Regions from separate parts of the Ensifer sp. GW101-20A05 genome, predicted to be linked through region 2. Evidence: riboswitches for the same ligand, from Rfam matches in the RefSeq annotation. Region 2 holds a riboswitch; the other holds the start of a gene.
What was found. Region 2 has a riboswitch for FMN ahead of AC070A_RS02895 (6,7-dimethyl-8-ribityllumazine synthase). Riboswitches for the same ligand answer to the same signal wherever they lie in the genome.
Positions count from the first base shown of each region.

Region 1: linked by a shared signal. The riboswitch ahead of AC070A_RS18755 (DMT family transporter) and the one ahead of AC070A_RS02895 (6,7-dimethyl-8-ribityllumazine synthase) in region 2 are both predicted to bind FMN.

Region 1 covers NZ_JBWKZT010000007.1:91,181-96,951, reverse strand. Annotated here, with positions in the region: gene lon (endopeptidase La) at 1-1,788, shown strand, start outside; gene hupB (DNA-binding protein HupB) at 2,009-2,284, shown strand; FMN riboswitch at 2,410-2,575, shown strand; gene AC070A_RS18755 (DMT family transporter) at 2,654-3,568, shown strand; gene AC070A_RS18750 (esterase-like activity of phytase family protein) at 3,657-5,771, shown strand, end outside.
Region 2 covers NZ_JBWKZT010000001.1:560,611-566,381, forward strand. Annotated here, with positions in the region: gene AC070A_RS02875 (ABC transporter permease) at 1-76, shown strand, start outside; gene AC070A_RS02880 (ABC transporter permease) at 73-855, shown strand; gene AC070A_RS02885 (ABC transporter ATP-binding protein) at 867-1,928, shown strand; gene AC070A_RS02890 (TfoX/Sxy family protein) at 1,976-2,368, shown strand; FMN riboswitch at 2,546-2,696, shown strand; gene AC070A_RS02895 (6,7-dimethyl-8-ribityllumazine synthase) at 2,788-3,261, shown strand; gene AC070A_RS02900 (low temperature requirement protein A) at 3,640-4,923, opposite strand; gene derI (D-erythrulose-4-phosphate isomerase) at 5,080-5,520, opposite strand; gene AC070A_RS02910 (triose-phosphate isomerase) at 5,564-5,771, opposite strand, start outside.

The DNA.
Region 1 (5,771 bases), on a different contig from region 2:
GTCGAAAAGCGCATCCGCTCGCGCGTCAAGCGCCAGATGGAAAAGACCCAGCGCGAGTACTACCTCAACGAACAGATGAAGGCGATCCAGAAGGAACTCGGCGACGGCGAGGATGGCCGTGACGAGATGGCCGAGATCGAGGAGCGCATCGCCAAGACGAAGCTCTCCAAGGAAGCGCGCGAAAAGGCTGACGCTGAACTGAAGAAGCTGCGCCAGATGAGCCCGATGTCCGCGGAAGCGACCGTGGTTCGCAACTATCTGGATTGGCTGCTCGGTCTGCCCTGGGGCAAGAAGTCGAAGATCAAGACCGACCTGAACCATGCCGAAAACGTGCTCAACACGGATCATTTCGGTCTCGATAAGGTCAAGGAACGCATCGTCGAGTATCTCGCCGTGCAGGCGCGTTCGTCGAAGATCAAGGGCCCGATCCTGTGCCTCGTCGGCCCTCCGGGCGTCGGCAAGACCTCGCTCGCCAAGTCGATCGCCAAGGCGACCGGCCGCGAATATGTGCGCATGGCGCTCGGCGGCGTTCGTGACGAAGCCGAGATCCGCGGTCACCGCCGCACTTATATCGGCTCCATGCCGGGCAAGGTGGTGCAGTCGATGAAGAAGGCGAAGCGGTCCAACCCGCTGTTCCTGCTCGACGAAATCGACAAGATGGGCCAGGACTTCCGCGGCGATCCGTCGTCGGCTCTGCTCGAGGTGCTGGATCCGGAACAGAACTCGACCTTCATGGACCACTACCTGGAAGTCGAATACGACCTGTCCAACGTGATGTTCATCACCACGGCCAACACGCTGAACATTCCGGCGCCGTTGATGGACCGTATGGAAGTGATCCGCATCGCCGGCTACACCGAAGAGGAAAAGCTGGAGATCGCCAAGCGGCATCTGCTGCCGAAGGCGATCCGCGACCACGCGCTGCAGCCGAAGGAGTTCTCCGTGACTGACGGAGCCCTGATGGCGGTCATCCAGACCTACACGCGGGAAGCCGGTGTTCGTAACTTCGAGCGCGAATTGATGAAGCTCGCCCGCAAGGCGGTGACCGAGATCATCAAGGGCAAGACGAAGACGGTCGAAGTCACGGCGGACAACATCAACGACTACCTTGGTGTTCCGCGCTTCCGTCACGGCGAAGCCGAACGCGACGATCAGATCGGCGTGGTCACGGGTCTTGCCTGGACCGAGGTCGGCGGCGAACTGCTGACGATCGAAGGCGTCATGATGCCCGGCAAGGGCCGCATGACGGTCACCGGCAACCTGCGTGACGTGATGAAGGAATCGATTTCGGCGGCGGCGTCCTATGTCCGCTCGCGGGCGATCGATTTCGGCATCGAGCCTCCGATGTTCGACAAGAGCGACATCCACGTGCACGTGCCGGAAGGTGCGACGCCGAAGGATGGTCCGTCGGCCGGTGTCGCCATGGCAACCGCGATCGTGTCGATCATGACCGGCATCCCGATCTCCAAGGACGTCGCGATGACCGGCGAGATCACGCTGCGCGGCCGCGTGCTGCCGATCGGCGGTCTCAAGGAGAAGCTGCTGGCAGCGCTCCGGGGAGGCATCAAGAAGGTGCTGATCCCCGAAGAGAACGCGAAGGATCTCGCCGAGATCCCGGATAACGTGAAGAACGCGCTCGAAATCATCCCGGTTTCGCGGATGGGCGAGGTGCTTGTACACGCTCTGGCGCGCATGCCGGAACCGATCGAATGGGACCCGGCAAGGGAGCCGGCAACCGTCGCAGTGGTTGATTCGCAGGACGAAGCAGGCACCTCGATCGCCCACTAAAAAGTGCCGGTGAATGGGCGCAGCGACCTCACGCGGCGCCCATTTTGCAGAAAAATTGGGAAGACCGGCCTCTGGCCGGTCTTTTTTGTTGTAAAAGCGCCCTGCAAGCCTTGCATTCCAAGGGATTAGGCGCAATTGGGAAAGGCAAGACGCGGGCGATGCGCAAGCCGCCGCGGCTTAAAACACAGTCGTTTCGAACCAATCTGAAAGGGGTGGAAACATGAACAAAAATGAGCTCGTGTCTGCCGTTGCTGAGAAGGCCGGACTTTCCAAGACCGACGCATCTTCTGCAGTTGATGCAGTTTTCGAGACCATCCAGGGCGAGCTGAAGAGCGGCGGCGACATTCGCCTGGTCGGCTTCGGCAACTTCTCGGTTTCGCGCCGCGAAGCCTCGAAGGGCCGCAACCCGTCCACGGGTGCGGAAGTTGACATCCCGGCTCGTAATGTGCCGAAGTTCACGGCCGGCAAGGGCCTGAAGGACGCCGTCAACGGCTGATCAGATTTGCTTGGCGGTCGGACACGAGGCCGGCAGTCCAGGTATTCGAGGGTTCGGCGAAAGCCGGACCCTTTCGCATTCCGGGGGGCTGCCCTTGCGGCCTCCTGCCATTTGCTCTACGGCTTGCCCATTCTCAGGGCGGGGTGAAAGTCCCCACCGGCGGTAAGGGCGCTGCAATATCATGCGGTGACCCAAGCCCGCGAGCGCCTTTCTCCTGAAGCGGGGAAGGGGTCAGCAGATCCGGTGCAATTCCGGAGCCGACGGTCATAGTCCGGATGAAAGAGAATGGTCGTCGGCACGAAGAGCAGGGCTGCCCGGCGTCGTGCCGTGCGCTCATGCGTCCTGATTTGTGTTTGTCCATTTCTCAGGATGCGTGACATGAATCAGACTTCCCTCGGTTTGTCCTCCTCGCGCGCCATGGCCGGTGCCGGCTTCATGGTGCTGGCCGGTATTGCCTTCGCCGGGCTCAATGTCGTTACCCAATGGCTGACGATGAAACTCGGCTTTCCCGCTGCCGCCACGGCCTTCTGGCAATATGCCTTCGCCCTTCTCTTTTCTTTGCCGTTCCTGCGGCGCGTCGGACTTTCGGCGATGCGCACCGATTACCCGTGGCGCCACGTCGTGCGCGTGGCCCTCGCGGCCTTCGGCGTCGGGGCCTGGGTCTCCAGCCTTGCGCATGTGCCGATCTGGCAGGCGATTGCCCTGGTGATGACCTCGCCGTTCTTCATCATCCTTGGCGCTCGCCTGTTTCTCGGCGAACGCGTCGGTCCGGCCCGCTGGACCGCGACCGCGGTCGGATTTGCCGGTGCGATGATCATTCTTGAACCCTGGTCGGACAGCTTCACCTGGGCAGCGCTGCTGCCGATCCTCTCCGCCTTGCTCTGGGGCGCCTCGTCGCTCATCACCAAGAGCCTGACGAGCAGCGAGCGTCCCGAAACCATCACCATCTGGCTGCTTGTCCTTTTGACCCCGATCAATGGCGCCATTGCGCTCACGGCCGGTTTCGCGGTGCCGCAGGGCATGGCGCTCGGCCTTCTCGTGCTCGCCGGGGTCATGACAGTGTTCGCGCAATATTTGCTGACGCTCGCCTATACGGTTGCCGATGCCGCCTATGTGCAGCCCTTCGATGATTTGAAGCTGCCGCTCAATGTCTTTGCCGGCTGGCTGGTCTTCGGTTACGCACCGACAGGCTATCTCTGGTTCGGTGCGGTCCTGATCCTTGGCGCGTCACTGTTCATCATGCGCAACGAGAGTCGGCGCGAACGGGAGGCTGTTGCAACCTGAACGGTGTAAAACCCGGCCGGTGTCATTCGGCTGTCATCGCAGTCGCGCAGAACCCCCATGTTTTCAGTATTCTCCATGGGGGATTTCAATGATCATTACTTCGCGCGTGACCGCGTTCGCGGCCGTCCTTCTTGCTTCCGCGGCATTTCCTGCGGCGGCTGAACCTGTATTCAATCGTATTGCGTCCTTTGCCGTTGCCGACAATCTGCCCGATGGTGACGCGCGCAAAGCGCCGACGTCCGCCGAGATCATCACGGCCAGCGAAGACGGCAATACGCTGATCTACTCCGACAGCCCGGGCAAGCGCGTCGGCCTGATCGACATCACCGATGCCAAGGCGCCGAAGGCAGCCGGCACAATCTCTTTCGACGGTGAGCCGACCTCCGTTACTGTTGCCGGCGCCAAGGCGCTCGTTGCGGTCAACACGCGCGAAAGCTTCGTCAAGCCTTCCGGTCTTCTGGCAATCGTCGACCTGGCGTCGAAGAAGGTGGATGCGACCTGCGATCTCGGCGGTCAGCCGGACTCGGTTGCCGTCAACAAGGACCGTACGCTTGCAGCCATCGCCATTGAAAACGAGCGCGACGAGGAAGTGAACGACGGCAAGATCCCGCAGATGCCGGCCGGCGATCTGGTGATCCTGTCCTTGAAGGACGGCGTTGCCGATTGCGGCTCGCTGAAGCGCGTGACGCTGACGGGTCTTGCCGAAATCGCTGGCGAAGATCCGGAGCCGGAATTCGTCTCCTTCAACGGCAAGGACGAGATTGCGCTGACGTTGCAGGAGAACAACCACATCGTCGTCATCGACGGCAAGACTGCGACGGTGAAGACGCACTTCTCTGCTGGCACCGTCGACCTCAAGGATATCGACATCAAGCGCAACGGCGCCATCGCCTTCAAGGACGAGCAGCCGGGCCGCAAGCGCGAGCCCGATGCGGTGAAGTGGCTCGACGATAACCGCATCGTCGTTGCCAACGAAGGTGACTACGAAGGCGGCTCGCGCGGCTTCACGATCTTCGACACCAGCGGCAAGGTGCTCTACGAATCAGGCGCCAGCTTCGAGCATGCCGTTGCCGCGATCGGCCACTACCCGGAAAAGCGCTCGTCGGCCAAGGGCGTGGAGCCCGAAGGTCTGGAAGCGGCCAAGTTTGGCGACGACAACCTGTTCTTCCTGCTCGCCGAACGGGCTTCCGTCGTCGGCGTCTACAAGGACACGGGCGCGGAGCCCGAACTGCTGCAGCTGCTGCCGTCGGGCATCTCGCCGGAAGGCGCCGTCGCGATCTCGTCGCGCAACCTGCTTGCGACCGCCAATGAAGTCGACCTAGGCGAGGCCGGCGGCGCACGTTCGCATGTGATGATCTATGAGCGCGCTGAGGGCGAAGCCGCCTATCCGCAGATCCGGTCCGCCGAGAAAGACGGGCTGCCGATCGGCTTCGGTGCACTCTCCGGTCTTGTTGCCGTCTCGGACAAGCCGGGCTTCCTGCGCGCCGTCAACGACTCGGTCTTCTCGTCGCAGCCGACGATCTTCACCATCGACGCCACCCAGAAGCCGGCGCTGATCACCGAGACGCTCGCCATCACCCGTGACGGCGCACCGGCTCAGAAGCTCGACATCGAGGGGATCGCCAATGACGGGGAAGGGGGTTTCTGGCTCGCATCGGAAGGCAATTCCGACAAGCTCTACAGCCACGCGCTCTTCCACGTGAACAAGAAGGGCGAGATCAAGAAGGAAATCGCCCTGCCTGAGGCGCTGCGTGCCGGCGAAACCCGCTTCGGCTTCGAAGGCATCACCGTTATTGGCCAAGGCGACGACCAGACGCTGTGGATGGCTGTTCAGCGCGAATGGAAGGACGACGAGAAGGGCTTCGTCAAGCTCGTCTCCTACAAGCCGAAGAGCGAAGAGTGGGGTGCCGTGCGCTACCCCCTGGAAAAGGCCGGTGACGGCTGGGTCGGCCTGTCGGAAATCTCCGTTCATGGTGGCTACGCCTACATCATCGAGCGCGACAACCTGATCGGCCAGGCAGCCAAGCTCAAGAAGATCTATCGCGTCGCGCTGACGGAACTGAAGCCGGCAGCACTTGGTGGCGAACTGCCTGTCGTCAAGAAGGAGGAGGTTCGTGACCTCATTCCGGACCTGAAGGCGCTCAACGGCTATGTCGTCGACAAGGTCGAGGGCTTCACAGTCGATGCAGCCGGCAATGGCTAT
Region 2 (5,771 bases):
CATGATCGTCGTCACCGGCATTGCCAACGCGATCTACATCTGGCTGCGCGGCCGCAGCGAAAGGTGGCTGAAATGAAGAAGATCTGGGCCTGGGGGGCCCTCGTTTTCGGCCTCCTCTATTTCACCCTGCCGCTCATCGGCATGACCAACTTCTCCTTGAAGATGCGCCGCGGCGAATATTCCTTCGACGCCTATCAGAAGGTTTTCGCCGATCCGCGCTTCCAGGAAACCTTCAGCTATTCGGTGCTGCAGGCGCTGTTCACCATCGTCTTCGGCGTGCTGCTCGTCGTACCTACCGCCTATTGGGTCCGGCTGAAGCTGCCGCGGCTGCGCCCCTATATCGAGTTCATCACGCTTCTGCCGCTCGTTATCCCGGCGATCGTCATCGTCTTCGGCTATATCCGGCTCTACAACACCTCGAGCTGGCTGCCGCTGACGGGCTCGCTGACGGGGACCAACATCCTCCTGATGTTCGGCTACGCGACGCTCGCTCTGCCCTACATGTACCGCGCGGTCGACACCGGCCTTCGCACCATCGACGTCGCCACCCTGACCGAAGCCGCCCAGAGCCTCGGCGCCGGATGGGCCACGATCCTCGCCAAGATCATTCTGCCGAACGTGCTCGTCGCGGTGCTTTCAGGCGCCTTCCTGACCTTTGCCATCGTCATCGGCGAGTTCACCATGGCGGCACTTCTGAACCGCCCGGCCTTCGGCCCGTACATGCAGCTCTTGGGCGCCAACCGCGCCTATGAGCCTGCCGCACTCGCCGTTATCGCATTCGGCATCACCTGGGGCTGCCTCGGCCTCATCCAGCTCGTCTCGCGCTTCCAAAAAAGCGCGCCTCCCAAGGCCTGAGGACCGCACCCATGAGTTTTCTGTCACTCACCAGCATCAAGAAGTCCTTCGGCCCTGTTCACGTCGTGCACGATTTCGACATGGACATCGAGAAGGGCGAATTCGTCTCCTTCCTGGGTCCGTCCGGCTGCGGCAAGACGACCGTCCTGCGCATGATCGCCGGCTTCGAGACACCCTCCGCCGGCTCTATCGTGATCAACGGCAAGGACCAAGGGTCGTTGAAACCCAACCAGCGCAACATCGGCATGGTGTTTCAGGCCTATGCGCTGTTTCCGAACATGAACGTGCATGACAACGTTGCCTTCGGCCTCAAGGTCGCAGGCACTGACAAGTCGGAGATCGACGCACGGGTGAAGCAGATGCTCGGGCTGATCAAGCTCGAGCACCTGGCGGACCGCTTCCCCTACCAGCTCTCCGGCGGCCAGCAGCAGCGCGTGGCGCTTGCCCGCGCCATTGCGGTCAAGCCGCAGGTGCTGCTGCTCGACGAGCCGCTTTCGGCGCTCGACGCCAAGATCCGCGTGTCGCTGCGCGAAGAAATCCGGCAGATCCAGCAGCAGCTCGGCATCACCACGGTCTTCGTCACCCACGACCAGGAAGAGGCGCTGTCGATCTCCGATCGTATCGTCGTCATGAATGCCGGACGTGCCGACCAGATCGGCACCCCCTTCGAGATCTACAACACGCCGTCAACGCGCTTCGTCGCTTCCTTCGTCGGCACGCTGAACATCATCGAGGGCAAGGTCGCGGATCCGGCCTCGGGCGCCGTAACGATCGGCAACCAGCAGGTGGCTCTGAAAGACCCGATTGCCGGCATGAAGGGTGGCGACAGCATCTCGCTGGCGTTGCGCCCTGAAGCGGGCTCGATTGCCGAAGGGGCGCAAGGCGATACGGCGCTTGCCGGCGAGGTCGTCTCGACGAGCTTCCTCGGCTCGGTCATCCGCACGCGGCTTCGCGTCGGCGACGATGTCATCTCCTTCGACATGTTCAACAATCCGGGCGTAACCCCGCCGGTCTCGGGCGACAACGTCACCCTGCGCTTCGCCGCCAAGGACCTGCTCGTTATTCGCGAGTAGGCCTTGCAGAAGACCGATGAACGCTGGCGCGCAGGGCGCCAGCGAGTATGCAGCGGTTCGTTGCGCCATTGCCGGAGACCCGCGAGGTTGCAATCATGGCCAAGGCTGAACCAAGTGCCTTCGTCAGGCATATCCAGGATGAACTCTCCGATCTCGGGCCTGTTCAGATTGACCGCTTCTTCGGCGGCTGGGCCTACGTCGTCGCAGACAAGCGCTTTGCCGTCAGCATCAAGGACCGCCTCTATTTCAGGGTTGATCAGGCGCTGAAAGACGCGCTTATCACAGAGGGTTGCCAGCCGTTCACCTATGAGAAGGGCGGCAAGACCGTGGTCGTGCATCGCTTCTACGAAGCGCCTGTCGACTGCCTCGACGATCGCGACGCCCTCCTCCACTGGGCCGGACGCGCGGTTACCGCGGAAGACGACGATCTGCGCGGATAAGTGCCACGCGGTCGGAATGTTGCCGCCATGACTGCATGGCAACCTGACCATCCGGATTAATGTCCTGGCGGGAACGAATTTGTCCTCACCAGCACCCCACAAGCAAAAATCTGTCGTGATTTCCGCTCTTTTCGTCGCGGCGTGCGTTTGACCGGGCAATCCCGGCCTATATAGTCGCGGTGTTCTCAGGGCGGGGCGAAATTCCCCACCGGCGGTAGCGAGAGAAACCTCGAAGCCCGCGAGCGCTCTGGAGCTTACGCTCCAGGGGTCAGCAGATCCGGTCGAATTCCGGAGCCGACGGTCACAGTCCGGATGGAAGAGAGCAAGCAGGAACGTGGGCCCCGCGACGGGACCTCACGCGCATGCATGTTCGCCCGACGGGATCATTGGAAACGCCAAACCCTGGAAGGCTTGAGACCATGACTATTCTTTCCCACCCCACCGCCAAGATCGCGATCGTTCGTGCCCGCTGGCACGCCGACATCGTCGACCGCTGCGTCGACGCCTTCGTCGCGCAGTGGACGAAGCTCGGCGGCTCGGCGGCCGACGTCGAGATCTTCGACGTGCCGGGCGCACTCGAAATCCCGCTGCATGCGCAGACGCTGGCCAAGACCGGCCGCTATGCGGCGATCCTCGGCACCGCCTTCGTCGTGGATGGCGGCATCTACCGCCACGACTTCGTCGCCGGCACCGTGCTCGACGGCATGATGCGCGTCCAGCTCGACACCGGCGTGCCGGTGCTTTCGGCCGTGCTGACGCCGCACAATTTCCAGGAAAGCGAGCCGCTCATCGCCTTCTTCCGCGAGCACTTCGTCACCAAGGGCACGGAAGCGGCCAACGCCTGCTCGCAGATTTTGGATGCCCGCGCCAAGCTGGCGCTTGTCAACGCCTGATCGTCTGCGGCTCCGAAGTGAGCCTGCCTGGCGGGTGCGCCGTAAGCGCGCTGCCCCTCATCCGGCCTGCCGGCCACCTTCTCCCCGCTTGCGGGGAGAAGGACACGCGTGGCTCCTTGTCACCCAAACTCATCCTCTCTCGAGAACGGCCGGCCCCCCTGAGGTCAATCAGAGCCATCCCGCCAGCGAGAGCTCTCGTCCCCTCTCCCCGCCTGCGGGGAGAGGGTTAGGGTGAGGGGCAGAATTGCTCTCAGATCATGCCGAACTCGCAGCCCCCCGGAACGCCACAAGCACTCCCGTTGAATCCACTTGTGAGCCACCTGATTCAAGCCGGCAGCCCCAGCCGATAAGCCCCTGTCTCGACTCTCAAATTCGCGCCTACCGCGCCGCCTCGCCGTCCTGCAGGCTGCGCTCCAGCGCCGCCATCCGGTGGCGGTGTCCGCCGGCCTCGTAGCCGACGATGGTGACGACGGGCGCGAGCGTCAGGATGATCAGGCACATCGCCATATCGAGCCCAAGCATCGCCACGACGACGGACGCGATCAGCACCAGCGCCGTGCCGCAAAGCAGCCAGAGATGCAGCCGGTTCGTCTGCCGCAGCAGATACGCGTACATCGCGTAGAGCAGGCCGATGTATAGTCCGACTGGAACCGCGACTGTCAGCACAGTTGCGACCGAGCTGATATGGGCCTTGTGCTCGATATAATAGGCCGCCACGTGCAGCCCGGCGCCGGTGGCGACTATCGCGGCGAAGATCGGTATGTGGCCATAACCCCAGACGAAGGACCGCTTGAGGCGGTGGTGGTGCAGCACCTCGGCGCTCGGCAAAAGGAAATAGATCCACCACATGCCGAAAGTGAGCCCGGTGCCGGCGAGGCAGACGAGCGCAACGTCGAGGTTCCAGCCCTCGCCCTCGACCACGGCAGAGATCGAGGCGACCGTTCCGACCACCCCTTCCCCGAGCGCGATGATCGCCAGCAGCCCGTAACGCTCGGCGATGTGATGCGCATGCCAGGGCGTGCCGCCATAGTGCATCTCGGCAATGTAGGGGCCGAGCATCTCGATCGCCGTCAGCGCGACGACCATGGCAAAGGTCACCGCCAGCGAGAAGTCGAAGAAGATCAAAACGATCCAGCCAAGCTGGGCGACGCTGATCGCCTTCACATAGGCCATGCAGGCTTCCCGCCGCGCCGGATCCTGCCGGCTGGCGCGCAGCCACTGGAAGACCATCGCGACGCGCATGACGACATAGCCGAGCACCATGACGCCGTTGTTGAGGTGTTCGCCCTTGTCGATCGATTCGAACATCGGCGGCAGGCCGATCGCCAGGATCAGCACGCCGACCATCTGCACCATGGTGACGCTGCGAAAGATCCAGTCGTCGGTGTCGTAGGCCGAAGCGAACCAGCTGAAGTTGATCCAGGCCCAGCAGATGGCGAAGGTGGCAAAGCCGAAGCCGATCAGCCCTGCGGTGAAGTGGCCCTCGGCGAAGAGATGCGCGAGCTGCGAGGCGGCCAGGCTGAAGGCGATGACGAAAGTGAGGTCGAACAGGAGTTCGAGTGTCGTCGCAGTCCTGTGATGTTCGTGCGTATCACGTCCACTCATGCGCGCCACGTGGTGGTGAGCGCTCGGATGCGGTTCAGTCGAGGTTGCTTCGCTCATGCGGTAAGGTCCCTGCTGACGATCTGCAAGCATATTCAAATATTTGCGGAAGCGTCGTCAAGGCGTGGTGCGCGCCAGATACGAAAACGCCCGGCATCTCTGCCGGGCGTCTCGTCACGATGCCTGAGGGAGGATCAACGGGCGTCGCGATGTTCTTTATGCCTTGGCAGCATCGAGACGGTCGATCGCTTGCACGTTGCCGGCCGAAGCGCCCTGCGGATCGAATTCGGACGCAAGCCAGGTATCGACGATCGATTTCGCCAACTCCGGCCCGATGACCCGCGCACCCATGGTGATGATCTGGGCGTTGTTCGACTTCGCCGCACGCTCGGCCGAATAGGTGTCGTGCGTCAGTGCTGCACGGATGCCCGGCACCTTGTTGGCGGAGATGCAGACGCCGATGCCCGTGCCGCAGAACAGGATGCCGCGGTCGTGCTTGCCCTCGACGACCTGCTGCGCCAGCTTCTGCGCGAGATCCGCGTAAAAGCCGGACTGGCTGAGGTCTACGACCTCGACGTCGGCCCGGCCCGCGAGATGGGCGGCAATGACGTCCAGCAGGGGCTTGCCGGCGCTGTCTGCCCCGATTGCAATCTTCATGATTGTTCCTTTCCATTCTTCAGGAACTGCCGCGGCCGAAGGCTCAGATCGCCTTTACGACACGCTGCAGAATGTCGAGATAGCCGGCGACGTCCCAGGCGGAGCGGCCGATGAAGAGGCCGTCGATATGCACCTGCGCGATCAATTCTTCGCAGTTGCCGGGATTGACGCTGCCGCCATAGAGCACCGGCACGCGCCGGCCGAGCGCCGCTTCGGCGACGTCGGCGATGCGCTTGTGGCGCTCGTCCGCA